Regions from separate parts of the Mesorhizobium sp. B2-9-1 genome, predicted to be linked through region 1. Evidence: riboswitches for the same ligand, from Rfam matches in the RefSeq annotation. Region 1 holds a riboswitch; the other holds the start of a gene.
What was found. Region 1 has a riboswitch for cobalamin ahead of FJW05_RS11955 (CbtB domain-containing protein). Riboswitches for the same ligand answer to the same signal wherever they lie in the genome.

Region 2: another riboswitch for cobalamin. It lies ahead of FJW05_RS10095 (DUF1636 family protein); the one in region 1 lies ahead of FJW05_RS11955 (CbtB domain-containing protein).

Annotation. Positions count from the first base shown of each region.
Region 1 is NZ_VFTP01000004.1:363,977-371,143, forward strand. It holds gene arsC (arsenate reductase (glutaredoxin)) at 1-300, opposite strand, end outside; gene FJW05_RS11925 (MIP/aquaporin family protein) at 297-995, opposite strand; gene FJW05_RS11930 (metalloregulator ArsR/SmtB family transcription factor) at 1,030-1,380, opposite strand; gene FJW05_RS11935 (DUF6428 family protein) at 1,423-1,938, shown strand; gene FJW05_RS11940 (isoprenylcysteine carboxylmethyltransferase family protein) at 2,219-2,686, shown strand; gene FJW05_RS11945 (PilZ domain-containing protein) at 2,690-2,962, opposite strand; gene FJW05_RS11950 (histidine phosphatase family protein) at 3,114-3,686, opposite strand; adenosylcobalamin (AdoCbl) riboswitch at 3,770-3,913, shown strand; gene FJW05_RS11955 (CbtB domain-containing protein) at 3,914-4,123, shown strand; gene FJW05_RS11960 (CbtA family protein) at 4,228-4,968, shown strand; gene FJW05_RS11965 (hypothetical protein) at 5,320-5,793, shown strand; gene FJW05_RS11970 (DUF1259 domain-containing protein) at 5,910-6,809, shown strand; gene FJW05_RS11975 (hypothetical protein) at 6,813-7,034, shown strand.
Region 2 is NZ_VFTP01000004.1:31,829-38,995, forward strand. It holds gene FJW05_RS10070 (HlyD family secretion protein) at 1-497, opposite strand, end outside; gene FJW05_RS10075 (MarR family transcriptional regulator) at 494-970, opposite strand; gene FJW05_RS10080 (iron ABC transporter permease) at 1,126-2,112, opposite strand; gene FJW05_RS10085 (ABC transporter substrate-binding protein) at 2,466-3,413, opposite strand; gene FJW05_RS10090 (ABC transporter ATP-binding protein) at 3,445-4,233, opposite strand; gene FJW05_RS10095 (DUF1636 family protein) at 4,230-4,616, opposite strand; cobalamin riboswitch at 4,708-4,913, opposite strand; gene FJW05_RS10100 (AraC family transcriptional regulator) at 5,147-5,980, shown strand; gene FJW05_RS10105 (helix-turn-helix domain-containing GNAT family N-acetyltransferase) at 6,136-7,071, opposite strand.

The sequences.
Region 1 (7,167 bases):
TTTCGGCGTCTCGACGATGGGCCGGTTGATGAGGATCGGATGGGCGAGCATGAAATCGATCAGCTCATCGTCGCTCCATTTCGGATCGGCGAGGCCGAGTTCGGCGTAAGGCGTGCCCTTCTCCCGCAACAAATCGCGCGCAGAAATCCCCATCGCGGCGATCAGTTCGAGCAGCCGTTCGCGGCCCGGCGGCGTCTTGAGGTATTCGATCACGACAGGGTCTTCGCCGCTGGCGCGGATCATGGCGAGCGTGTTGCGGGAGGTGCCGCAGTCGGGGTTGTGATAGATCGTGACCGTCATGGCTCTGCTTTCAGTGGCTGGTATTGCTGAACGGTTTCGGGCTTGAGCAGCCAGGCCATCAACGCGAGCGCGATCAGGGCGCCGAGCAGCTCGGCCACGACGAAGCCCGGCAGATCGAGCGGCCTGATGCCGGAGAAAGTGTTGGTGAGTGAGCGCGCCACGGCGACGGCGGGATTGGCGAAGGAAGTGGATGCCGTGAACCAATAGGCCGCTGTGATATAGAGCCCGACCAGCCACGGCACGGCCCGCCGCTCGAAGCGGAGGCCAGCGAGAATGACGGCGATAAGGCCGAATGTCGCGACCATTTCCGAGAACCATTGCGCCGGCCCGGCACGCAGTTTCGTCGCGACCTCCAGCACCGGCAGGGCGAACATGAGATGCGCGGCGATCGTGCCAGCGATTCCACCGACGACCTGCGCGAACAGATAGGCAGGGAGATCGCGAGCAGGCAGCGACCGGTTGAGGCAGAACACCAGCGAAACGGCGGGATTGAAATGCGCGCCGGAGATCGGCCCGAGGATGGTGATCAACACCACCAGCATCGCGCCGGTTGCTAGCGTGTTGCCAAGCAGCGCCAGCGCGGTGTCATGCGTCAGCGTCTCGGCCATGATGCCGGAGCCAACGACGGTCGCCACCAGCAGACCGGTGCCGAGGGCTTCAGCCGCGAACCGGCGCGGCAGATCGAAGGTGTTCATTAGCTAGCCTTGGATTTTGCGACGGGCGTGGCGGTCATTGCCGGGCCTCCTCGCCCGGCCGGCAGCAAGATGCGGCAGCCGCCGGCGCGCAGATTTCCGGCCGGCCGGAGCAGCAGTCCTCCATCAGGAAGCGGATCAATCCGGATAGCGCGTCGAACTCGGCGCTGTAGACGATCGAGCGGGCATCGCGCCGCGCGGTCACGAGGCCAGACCGCTCCAGTTCCTTGAGGTGAAAGCTGACATTGGACGGCGAGACCTCGACCTGCTCGGCGAGCGAGCCGGCGGCAATGCCTCCCGGGCCGGCAACGACCAGCAGCCGCAGCAGGCGCAGCCGTGTTTCCTGCGACAGCGCGCCAAAGGCGGTCAGGGCTTGACGTTCATCCACGTTTCAACAATCCTTGAAATATTGAAATGAGGAATAGCCGACATGCTCTCTTCCGACAACCGGAAAAATGTGGCCCCAATCGACCCCTCCGACCTGACGATCGGCGATCTGCTGGTTGCGCTGGCCGATCATACGGACACGCCGCTGGTGTTCCGCTGTGGCGGGCGGCCGGTAAAGCCGGGCTATCATGTCACCGAGGTGAAAGCGGGGCAGTTCGCGGCGCTGGATTGCGAAGCGAACCCGGAATCATGGTCTGAAATCTTCGTCCAGCTGTGGGACGTGGACGAGGGCGGGCCGGTCCATATGCCGGCCGGCAAATTCGCCGCGATCATCCGCAAGGTGGCGGATCATGTGGCGCTCGATCAGGCGGCGAAGCTGACCTTCGAGGTCAGCGACGGCCTGCGCCCCATCGAACTGCACCGGGCAGCCCAGCCGAGCCTTGTTGGCGGGACCGTCGAGGTCGAGCTGTCGCCACGGCCGGCAAGCTGCAAGCCGCGCGACCGCTGGCTGGAAGAACAGAAGGCGGCAAGTGGCTGCGGAGCGAGCCGCTGCTGTTGAGCCCGCGAATGGTGACGCGCCGCGCCTGATCAAAACCGGATCATGCCATTGGCCTGCAATAAATAGAGGCCCACGAGAACGATGGCGATCAGCGCCACCCAAACAGCTGTCTTGCTCATCCGCGAAATCCTGTTGATCGGCGATAGTGAACGCGCGCGCTACGGTTGTGTTCCCGATATGCCGGGTTGCACATCGCCTAGGCAGGATCAAGTCACGAATTGCTGGACGACGAGCGTCCGTGCATAGTGGCGGCAATGGCGCCTGGTCGATGAAGATGGCTATGGATGACAAAGCGGACAATCCGGGCGTGGCGGTGTTCCCGCCGCTGCTCTTTCTCGTGGCGCTGATCGCGATGCTGGCGCTGCGCTATGTCTGGCCGCTGGCGATCGGCGGCCGCCCGCTGACCATCGTGCTCGGCATAGTGCTGGCAGTACTGGCGGTTGCGATCATCGCCTGGGGACGCTCGATCATGTTGCGCGGCGGCACCAATGTGAACCCGACGCTGCCGACCACCGCGATCATCACCGGCGGCCCGTTCGGCTTCACCCGCAACCCGCTCTATGTCGGCCTGATGGGGCTGCTTCTCGGGATCGGGCTGCTCTTTGACAGCTGGTGGGCCGTCATCGCGACCATCGCGAGCTTCCCCATCCTGCATTACGGCGTGGTGCTGCGCGAGGAGGCCTATCTGGAACGCAAGTTCGGCGAACCCTACCGCGCCTACAGGGCGAGCGTGCGCCGATACCTTTGAGCATCAGTCCTTCGGCACGTTGCTGTAGAGCGCCACGCCGACGCGGTCGTTGCGCCGCCACCGCACCAAAGCGCGATAGGCCGTATCGTCGGCCGGGACCTCGAGCAGGAAGCGGTCCGGGATCTCCACATCTGCGCCAACGCGCAATTCCGCGCCCTGCTCGTGCTGATTTCTGACCGAGCAACCGATCCTGACGCCGGCGGCGATGATCGTGGCTTGCTTGAGCACGAATTCGCGCGCATGAAGACGTCGCTCGGTCTCGGGAAAACTGGCCATATCCGGCGGGCTCCTCAGGCAAGGCTCTCCTCGCCATGGGGCCGCACCATAGCAGCGAAGCGTTTCCGTTCCGTTAGCGATCACTGAAACGGTGGTGTGCCGGCTTGATATGCCGGCCGGGTCCACGGATGGAGCGTTCACGCCTGAGCGTTCAGCCGGCGACAGTGACGCCGCTCGCGCGCAGCACCCAGCGGCGGCCGTCGCCGCGGAACTCGGTGAGCGACAGCGGCTCGATGTCGATCTTCCAGACCGAGGAAAGCGGCGCGCCGAGCACATGCGCCATGGTGGCGCGGATCGGCACGGCATGCGTCACCGCGATGGTGTGACCGCTCTCGCCGGCCAGCCGCTCCATCAGCGCAGCACCCCGCCGGGCGACGGCGGCGAGCGATTCACCGCCATGAGGCGCCGCGTCTGCGTCGGCGAGCCAGGCCGCCATGCCTTCGGGATCCTCGACCTGCACCTCCTCGAAACTTTTGTCGGCCCAGCGTGCGAAATCCTGCTCGGCAAGCAGCGGCTCGATCGCCGCGTCAAGGCCGAGCGCCTCGGCCGTCCGCCGCGCGGCCAGCGCCGGACTTGTCCAGACACGGTCGGCGCGACGCAGCGAAGCGGCCAGCGCGCCGGCGCGATCGAGGGCGCGCGGCTCCGGCGGCTCATCGTTCGGAAAGCGGCCCTTGCGCATGCCGGGCGTCGCTCCGCTTGCGATCATCGTCAGGCGGGCAAGCATGAAAAACTCCGTGGCCCAGCGAAAAACAGGCCTCACGTAGCCGTGCCGCCATTACATGTCGTTGACAGGCGAACGAAGTGCTGACAAGTGTCTTAGTGCTATACGGGATTGGAAGCCGGTGCGAGTCCGGCACGGTCGCGCCACTGTGATCGGCACCAGCCGAAAGTCAGGCCTTATTCCGCAGCATCGTTCGATCAACGGGACGCAGTATCCCACGGGAGGTCAATATGTCCGACACCACCTTCGCCCCCAGCTACGGCCCGGTTGCGATTCCGGTCCGCGAGCTTCTGCCCTGGGCCATCCTCGGCGGGCTGCTTTTGATGCTGGCGATCTATTTCGTCGGCGCGGAAGAAGGCGCGACCTCGCTGATCCGCGGCACCTATGTGCACGAATTCGTGCATGACGGCCGACACCTGCTCGGCTTCCCCTGCCACTAAAGCGGTACAGCATCGCTGAACCCGCTTTCGATTCTGATCTAACGCAATTCCGGACGGAAAACCGCTACGCACTTTTCCTGGAATTGCTTGGAGGGATTAGTGACATGGTTGGAAAACTTTTGCTGCGCGGCATGCTTGTCGGGCTGGTCGCCGGGATTCTGGCGTTCGCCTTCGCCCACGTCTATGGCGAGCCGCAGGTCGACAAGGCGATCGCCTTCGAGGAACAGCAGGCCCAGGCCGCCGGCGGGGCGCCGGAGCCCGAGATGGTCAGCCGCGCCACGCAAGCCGGCATCGGCCTGGCAACCGGCGTGCTGATCTATGGCGCCGCGCTTGGCGGGCTGTTCTCGCTGGTCTTCGCCTACGCCTATGGCCGGCTGGGCTCGCTGGGACCGCGCGGCACCTCGGCGCTGCTGGCGTTGCTCGGCTTTCTGGCCGTGATCGTGGTGCCCGGCCTCAAATATCCGGCCAACCCGCCCGCGGTCGGCAATGCGGAAACGATTGGCTACCGCACCGAGCTGTTCTTCATCATGATCGTCGTCTCGATCGCGGCGATGGTGGCGGCGGTGGGTCTGGCGCAGCGTCTGTGGAAGCAGCTCGGCGCCTGGAACGCCTCGATCGTGGCCGGGCTCGCCTTCCTCGTCGTCTTCGCTTTGGTGAAGGCGGCGCTGCCCGACATCAACGAGGTGCCGGAGAACTTCTCAGCGACCGTGCTGTGGCAATTCCGCGTCGCCTCGCTCGGCATCCAGCTGGTGCTGTGGACCGTCGTCGGGCTCGGCTTCGGCGCGGTTGCCGAACGCGTGGTCGCGGTGCGCGACCAGCGCAGCCCGGCACGCCGCTACGCCTGAAATCCGATGCGTTGGCCGCCACTGTTTCGCGCCCTGGCGGCCAAAGCGGCTCAACGGTCGGTACGACCGCAGAGCCACTTTGGTCTTTTGTTTTCTCGCAATTCCAGACGGAAAACCGCCGCACACTTTTCCTGGAATTGCTCGGTTGCTCAACGGTCGATACGACCGCAGAGCCACTTTGGTCTTTTGTTTTCTCGCAATTCCGGACGGAAAACCGCCGCACACTTTTCCTGGAATTGCTCGGTTGCGGCGCTGCTCGCATTTGTGGCCGCCACATCCGCGCAAGCGCATAGCGGATCCTCGGCCCCACCTCCTCCGGGCATCCAGATCCCCAGCCTGACCCACGGCCAGATGGCCGTCATCGCGCGCTATCGCGGCGATATCCTCGACCTCGCCCAGCGCCAGACCACGACCGACCCGACCTTCCGCCGGCTCTACAATCACGGCAATCTGCAATTCACCTATTGCCTCTGGGGCTTGATGCCGGGCAGCCTCGGCGACGAGGAAAGCCCGTTCAACGAATGCAGCCACGCCTATCTCGCCACCGCCAAGGCGCTGCTCACCTATATGGCCACGATGCCTTCAGCTGAACGGGGTGCGAAGGCGCTGATCTCGGACATCGATGCCGAGATGGTGCGCAGCGGCGCGTCGTGGATCCTGTGCCAGTATAGCGGCGAGGCCTTCAGCACCGGCGCGGTCGTCGAGCCACGCTGGCGCGACATCTTCTTCCACTTGCCGAGCCTTGCGGTGATCCTCGGCACTGTGGCCGCGCTCGGCGCCGCCGCATGGTCGATTATCGGCGCGCCGCGTAGCCGCACGGCCTAGGGGCTTTTCACCGTTTCACGGAAACCGAGCGCGCATCACAATTCCGCGAGCGCGATGGCATCTCGGAACGGCAGACGTTTTCATTTGGGCACCTGGGCTGAACACAGGAGCAAATCATGCATGGAAGAATCATAGCTGGCCTCGCGTTAGCAGCCTCCCTTGGAATTGCCCAACCCTCCCTTGCCGCGCCCGACTGGAAGGCGGTAGCGCAGGCGCTCGGGAAATCCGGCACAGAAGCACCAGGGGGAGTCTACCGCGTCGGGCTGCCTCGCTCCGATCTGAAAGTCACTCTCGACAGCGTGGAACTCAAACCGGCCTTGGCGCTCGGCTCATGGCTCGCATTCAAACCCATGGGCGATCACGACGCCATGGTAATGGGCGATCTCGTGTTGACCGTGCCAGAGATCGACCCCGTGATGATGAAACTGATTGAAAGCGGGATCGAGATCACGGCCCTCCACAATCACCTGCAGAGAGCCCAGCCGGAGACGATGTATATGCACGTCCTTGGTCACGGCGATCCGGAAAAATTGGCCACCGCGCTGCATTCAGCGTTGCAGCAGAGTGCTACGCCGCTTTCTGACGCGCCGGCGAGCGCCGCCGCTGCTTCGAAGTCAATTGATCTCGATACGTCGATCATCGACCAGGCGCTTGGCCACAAGGGCAAGGTCAACGGCGGCGTCTATCAAGTCAGCATCCCGCGCGCGGAGACCGTCAAGGACGATGGCATGGAAGTGCCGGATGCAATGGGCTCTGCGATTGCCATCAACTTCCAGCCGACCGGAAGTGGCAAGGCCGCGATCACCGGCGATTTCGTCCTGATCGCCTCTGAAGTGAATCCGGTACTACGAGCTCTGCGGGAAAGCGGGATAGAGGTGACCGCTGTGCACAACCACATGCTCGACGATCAACCACGGCTATTCTTCATGCATTTTTGGGCAAATGACGATGTCGGGAAGTTGGCCAAAGGGCTGAGGCTGGCGCTCGATCAAGTGCACCTCAAGACGGGTAGTTGATCTTTGGCAGAAGCCCTTCAAAATTCGGAAGGGAGCTACATCGGCCCGGGCGGCGTCGAGCAACCCGGCTCCAAGAGGAATGGCGGCTGCGCTGCGGACATCTACGCGGCGCGGGCCCTCCGGGATTTCGGCGATGGCTTTGCCGCGGTGCTCTTGCCGGTATACCTGGCTTCAATCGGGCTTGGACCGCTCAAGATCGGCGTTGTCGCCATCGATCCTCTATGATCTGGCTTTGCTTTGGGCTTTCCGCCACGTTAAGCCGCCTGAGGAGCGATGAAGCTGCGCCTGTCTGCAGAAGGTGACAATCAACCCGATTTCAGCCTACGCAGGGCAGAGCTCAGCCGCCTCTGAATTGCAA
Region 2 (7,167 bases), 330 kb from region 1:
TCGACCTCGCTGGAGGCGGACTTTTCCTGCGCCATCGCTTGGCTGTAAGCGGCGCGCAGTTGCTCGACATTGAGGCGCGCAGCGGCGACCGCCGCATCGGCCTGGGCGAGCGCTATTCTGTAAGGCTCGGGGTCGATGACGAAGAGAAGGTCGCCCTGCTTGACCAACTGGTTGTCGGCTATGCCGACCTGGACGATACGGCCGGCCGTGTCGGAGGCGACCGAAATCCTGGCCTGCTGCAGGTTGGCGTTCTCGGTTTCCTGATAGCGGCCGCCCGTGATCCAGACATACGCGCCGCCGGCAAGCAGGGCCAGCGGCAGGGCGACCATCAACAGGAAGCGCCCGGGGCGGCGCTTCTTCTTCGGCGCCGGAGCGAGCCGCGGCTCGGGAGCCGCCGCAACCGGAGCGGCCGCCGGCTGGGCCGGCGCTTCAGCGACCGGCTGCGCCGGCGCAAGCTTGGTGATGTTGTCGTCTTCTATCTTGGCTGCCGCGTTCATGCTGCTGCCCCTTCCGTATTCTTCATCTTTTCCAGGGACGTCTCGGCGTCCGTCAAATTCTGCACGATGGCGTCCAGCACTCGGATCAGGACGCGGCGTTCTTCCGCCGACACGCCGGTCAGCGATTCCTCATAGACCTCGCCGGCAAGGCTCTTGACGTCGGCATAGGCCGCGTTCGCCTTCTCGGTCGGGAAGATCATGCGCACGCGCCGGTCGGTCGCGTCCTGGCGGCGCTCGATCCAGCCGCCCTCCTCCATGCGGTCGACCAGGCGCGAAACGCTGATCGGTTCGATTTCGAGGAGCTCGGCAAGCCGCGCCTGCGCCACGCCGGCCTCCTTGGCAACGCGCACGAGCAGCCGCCATTGCGCCGAGGAAAGACCCAACCCGCTGGCGCGCGCCTCGAAACGCTTGCGCATCAAGCGCTGCACGTCGTGGATCAAAAATCCCAATCTGTCGATACCGTCGGAAACCATGAGCGGTACATATAATAAGCGTGCTCACTATTCAAGAGGCAGCTTTGCTCCAGAAGCCGGCAAATCGACGTTGCAGCAAGGCAAGCTCCCTTACGGTTAGCGATCGATGAACGTGCAGGGGTCGGTGCCGGCAGGCCGATCCCAAGGCCGGGAGATCATGGCCGATTGCGCATCAGCATGGTGACGACGAAGAAGGCGCCGAGCGAGCTCGTGATGATGCCGATCGGCAGTTCCTGCGGCGGCAAAAGCGTGCGGGCGAGCAGATCGCTGGCCAAAAGCAGGATCGAGCCGAACAGCGCGCAGATCGCTATCATGGGCCGGTGCAGCGAGCCGGCCAGCGGCCGGCCGAGATGCGGGATCATCAGGCCGACGAAGCCGATGACGCCGGCTACGGCAACGAGACTGGCGGTCGCCAGCGCGGCGACGAGGAATGTCGTGCGGCGCATCCTCGCCACCGGCACGCCAACGCTCTCGGCGGCGCTTTCACCGGCGAGAAAGGCATCGAAGCGGCGGTGGTTCCACAGGCCGTAGGCGAGGATGATGCCGGCGCCCAGCGCCGCCAGGCCGATATTGTCCCATCGAGCGAGACCAAGTCCGCCCATGGTCCAGAACAACACCGAATGCGCGGCGCGCTGGTCGCCGGCGAAGACGAGGTAGTTGGTCAGCGCGGTGAACATGAACGAGACGGCGAGGCCGGCAAGGATCAGCCGCTCCGGCCCCTGACCCCTCACCCGCGACACCAACAGAAGCACGATCGCCGCCGCCAGCATGCCGCCTGTGAAGGCGGCGAGCGGGAGCGTCCAGATGCCGAAACTGTCGCCGAAGACGGTGATGACCGAAACGGCGCCGGCTGCCGCGCCCGAGGAGAGGCCGAACAGGAACGGGTCGGCGAGGTCATTGCGGGTGACGGTCTGCAGCAGCGCGCCGACGACGCCGAGGCCGGCGCCGACGGTCATCGCCAGCAGCGTGCGCGGCAGCCTCAGGTCGACGACGATGCTGCCGACCGGGCCCGATGGGCCGCGGCTGTCGAGCCCAGCCGCATGCGCCAGCGCGCCGACGACCTCGCGCAAAGGTATCAGCGTCGAGCCATAGGCGATCGAAAGCAGCGCGAGCGCTACCAGCAGGATAGCGCCCAGCGCCATCGCCAGGATGAATGGGGTATGGCGCAAATTCACGGCATGGGACCTGCCGCGGCGATACCGGCGTTCGGGATTAGCGGGGGTCTCCGCGACTTCGTCATTCCAGGGCGAAGCAGGCGCGAAGCGCCGTCGCGGAGACCCTGGAGTCCATTCCGTGACCTGGCGCGCGGAGAGCGACGGCGTAGAATTCCGCACGGTTGCAACGCCCGAAAGCCACGGAATGGATCCTCGGCTCTGCGCCGCGTCGCTTCGCTCCTTGCTCCGCCCGTGGATGACGAAATGAGGGGCGTTTTCGCCATTCTCCAAGGCAGGCTATCCATCAACGGCAACACTCCCGGCTCATTCGTGCCTCAGACCTAAAACGCTTCCGGATGCATGGCCCTGGCGATCTTGCCGATCGCCTCGATGTTGGCGGGTCCGGGCGTCAGCTCGGCGTAGCGCAGCGCTACGAAGCGCTCGTTCCTGACCGCGTCCGTCTCTTTCATCGCAGGATGGTCTTTAAGGAAATCGAGCAGTTTCCTGTAGCCGCCGCCATCCTGGTAATCGAGCAGGATGAGGAACTGGGGATTGCGCGAGGCGACCGTCTCCCAGTCGGTGTTGCCCCAGCTCGTCTCCATGTCGGCCATGATGTTTTCGCCGCCGGCGGCGGCGATCATGGCGTTGGGGATGGCGAACTTGCCGGCGGTGAAGGGCTTGTCCTCGCCGGAATCGTAGAGGAAGACGCGCGTGCCCTTGCGGCCACCCACCTTCGCCATGATGCCGGCGAGCTCGGCCTTCCAGCCGTCGACCAGCTTTTCGGCCTCCGCTTGCTTGCCGAAGATCTTGCCCAACTTCTCGACGTCGCCATAAAGCAGATCCATCGAGGCGGCGGGCCGGTTCTTGTCGAGATGGACGCAGCTCTCGGTCAGCACCAGCGTCTTGATGCCATGCGGGGCAAGCGTGTCGGGCGTCACCTCGCCGCCCGGCTTCATGCCGTAATACCAGCCGGCGAAGAAGAAATCAGGCTGCACGGCGACGAGGTTTTCGAGCATCGGATATTTTGGCGCCAGCTCCGGGATGGCGCCCTGCTCGGACTTGAACTCAGGGCCGACCTTGTACCAGCCGGTGATGCCGGTGAGCCCGACGATCGACGGCTGCAGCTTCAGCGCGAAAGCCATCTCGGCCATGTTGAGATCCTGGATGACGGCGCGTTTCGGCGGCGCATCGAAGGTGAGCGGTTTGCCGCAGCTGTCGACGGTGACCGGGAAAGCGAAGGCGGCCGAGGCGACGAGCGACAGGGCCAGCGACAAGGCGAGGCGTTTCACGAGATGATGCTCCTTGTTGGGGTGTGCAGGTTCAGGACGGCGAGGAAGCGCGCATGGGAAGCTCGAAGACGGTGAGCTCGCGATCCTCGGTCGGGTGCCGCAGGCGCAGCACGTCGATGCCGAACACCTCGCGGACAAGCGGCTGCGCCAGCGCCTCGCGCGGCGGAGCCAGGGCGTGCAGCCGGGCGTTGCTCATCACCGCGACGCTGGTGGCGAAGGGCGCCACCAGCGCAAGATCGTGCAGCACGGCGACCACGGCCATGTTGAACTCGGCCACCAGCTCGAGCAGCTCGCCGCGAGCGCGCGGGTCAAGATGGTTGGTCGGCTCGTCGAGAAACAGGATTTTCGGCTCCTGCGCGATGGCGCGGGCGAGCTGCGCGCGCTGGCGCTCGCCGCCGGAGAGCGAGCCGACGGTGCGCGCGAGCAACGGCAACAGCCCAGTCCGGCGCAGCGCCTCGACGACGATGTCGCGATCGTCGTGCCGGCGCCTCAGACCGGCGTGCGGGACACGGCCAAGCTCGACATAGTCGATGAGCGCAAGGCGCGGATCCGGCTGGTCCGTCTGACCGACGACGGCGATGCTGAGCGCCCGTTCGGCGGCGGTGATCCTATCCAGCCGGCGTCCGGCAAGGCGAACCTCGCCGCGGCTCGGCGACAACGCCCCGCATAACATGCGCAGCAGAGTTGTCTTGCCGGCGCCATTGGGGCCGATGATGGCCAGCCGCTCGCCCGCCGCCAGCGACAGGCTGACATCCTCGACCAACGTCCGGCCATTTGCCGTGGCGCGCAAATCGCGGGCTTCGAGCAGGAGCGCGCTCACCGGACCAGCTCCCTGGCCTTGCCCGCGGTGGGGATGCGCGCCAGTATCTTGCCGGCGAGCCTTGCCGGGCGCTGGCCGGAATTGCACCAGCCGTCGGGCAGCGAGGCATAGAGCCTGGCAAATTCGACCAGCGCGCCGGCGTCGGTGCCGCTGTCGATGGAACCGAAGAGATAGCTGGCCTTGCCTTGCGCGTTGAAGGCCACGGTCAGCGGGCGCGAGCAGCCGGCCATGCAGTCGACGGTTTCGACAGCAAATGACGACGCCAAAGTCTCGGCAAGCCTTGAGCGAAGGTCGGCGCACAAATCCCCGCCGGACCTACGCCCGGTCACGGTATCGCGGCACAGCGAACAGACGATGATGCGATGGCTAAAGACGTCCGGCATTTCCGTCACTTTCCAAAAATGGCGGCGGAAGGATGCCGGACGAACCGGCCGACAAGACCGGTGTCCGCGTCTCCTCCCGGCACACCCCGTCCGGTCAACTCGTGTCGATGGCAGGTCTCCTGGCTCGCGGGTCGTTACGCCATCCGCCTTCCCAGCCTTGCCGGCCAGTGGCGTTTCGGATGGAGCTCGCCGCTCACAGTTGCGGGGGCAGCCACGGCCTCGACTCGGATGAGCCTCACCGTGTTCCCTTTTCACCCCTCGCCTTGCGGCTCGGGGACCATGACGCAGCTATCGTAGGTTGTCCCCGTGCGAGTCGCAACGGGCCTTCGTCCGCCCCTCGTGCGAAAGACATGGCAGGATCGCTGGGTCGTTGCCGCAAGTCGTTTATTTCCCTTTGATATGTAATAACATTACCAGCTAGAATACATTGCCGTGGCTTGTCAACTCGTTCGACTTCGCTCAAAGCGCAATTTCGATCAAACTGGCCGGCGGCGCGGGGGCTAGTGTCGCCGAGCCAAATGCGAGGAGCCATGAACCCGACTGAGAAAGCGCTGTGGTTTGTCGAAAGCCACCTGCCCGACGCCATCAGCCTTGACGAGATAGCGGCAAGCAGCGGCGTGTCGCGCTTCCATGTGACGCGCGCCTTCGGCGCGGCCACAGGACGGTCGGTCATGGGGTACATGCGGGCACGCCGCTTGAGCGAAGCGGCGCGCAAGCTGGCCGGCGGCGCGCGCGACATTCTCTCGGTCGCGCTCGATGCCGGCTACGGCTCGCATGAGGCGTTCACGCGGGCCTTTCGCGATGAGTTCGGCACCACGCCGGAGTTGGTGCGCGCGCAAGGCTCGACCGAAAACCTCGATCTTGTGGAGCCCATACTGATGGACAGTTCGCTTCTCACCGCACTCGAGCCGCCGCGCTTCGAGACCAGCCGCCCCTTCCTCGTCGCCGGGCTCGGCGAGCGCTACAGCTGCGAGACCAGCGCCGGCATTCCGATGCAGTGGCAGCGCTTCGCCCCCTATATCGGCAACATTCCGGGCGAGGTGCCCGGCGTCTTCTACGGCGTGTGCACGAATGGCGACGATGCCGGCAATTTCGACTATGTCGTCGGCGTCGAGGTTTTGGACTTCTCCGACCTGCCGAAGGATTTCCAACGCGTGCGGGTGCCGGCGCAGAAATATGCGGTGTTCTCGCATCGCGAGCACATCTCGACCATCCGCCGGACCGTCAACACGATCTGGAACAAGTGGCTGCCGGTCTCCGGACACGAGATCGCCGACGCGCCCGAGTTCGAGCGCTACGGGCCCGAGTTCGATGCCCGCACCGGCAATGGCGGGCTGGAGATCTGGGTGCCGGTCAAAGGATGATGGTCTTCCCTTCTCCCCCTGTGGGAGAAGGTGGATCGGCGCGCAGCGCCGAGACGGATGAGGGGTGTTCCAGCGGAGTGAGACGCTGGCATTCCCTGGAGCACCCCTCATCCGTCGCCTTCGGCGACACCTCCCACAGGGGGAGAAGGGAACACCTAAAGCTCGAGATTCCACGTTTGCCCGACAAGATCCTTGCCGAAGGAATGATGGCGTTCTTCCTCGACCAGCTTGAAGCCGGCAGCCTGGTAGATGCGGCGGGCCGAACCAAGGATGTCATTGGTCCAGAGCGTCAGCGTCTTGTAGCCTTTGGCGCGCGCGAAGGCGATGCATTCGTCGACCAGCCGCCGACCGATGCCGAGGCCGCGCGCCGACGGTTCGACGTAGAGCAGCCTGAGCTTCGCGACCTTGGGCGACTTGCGCATGACGAAGACCGAGCCGACCACCTCGCCTTCGCGCTCGGCGATCCAGTTGCGCTCCCATTGCGGGACGAAGTTCTTGACGAATTCACCGAGGATCTCTGCGACCAGAGCCTCGTAGGTCTCGTCCCAACCGTATTCCTGTGCATAGAGCATGCCCTGGCGGTGCGTGACCCAGCCGATGTCGCCGACCTGCAGCGGCCGCAGGATATAGGGCACCTTGGCTTCAGGTCTGTCGCCGAGCAAGTCTTGGACGGTGCGCATAGCCTTGACCAGCCGCTCCTGGTCGGCCGGCGCCAGGCGATCGAGCAGCGTGCGCACCTGGTCATGCGAATCCTGGTTGAGCGGCGCGAAGGCTTCCCTGCCGGCTGGCGTCAGCGCGATCGAGGCGCGGCGCGCGTCGGTCTCACTGGCTTCGCGTCCGACCAGGCCGCGCTCCTCGAATTTCTTCAAGAGCCGGCTGACATAGCCGGGGTCGAGGCCGAGGTCGCGCACCAGGTCGCTTGCGACCAGCCCATCGCGATGGGCGAGCTCGTAAAGCACCCGCGCCTCGGTCAGCGAGAACAGACTTTTCAGCAGGCCCTCGTCGAGCAGGCCGAGCTGGCGGGTATAGAAGCGGTTGAAGGCGCGCACCGCATCGATACGGTCCTTGCCGGGGTGATTGTGGACGGTCATGGGAAATCCTCCTGTCATGGACAGGATCAACCATTTAGTTGACTGAGTCAATAAATACGGCAATTGATGATCTCGCGATAGGTCGAGCCGTTACGG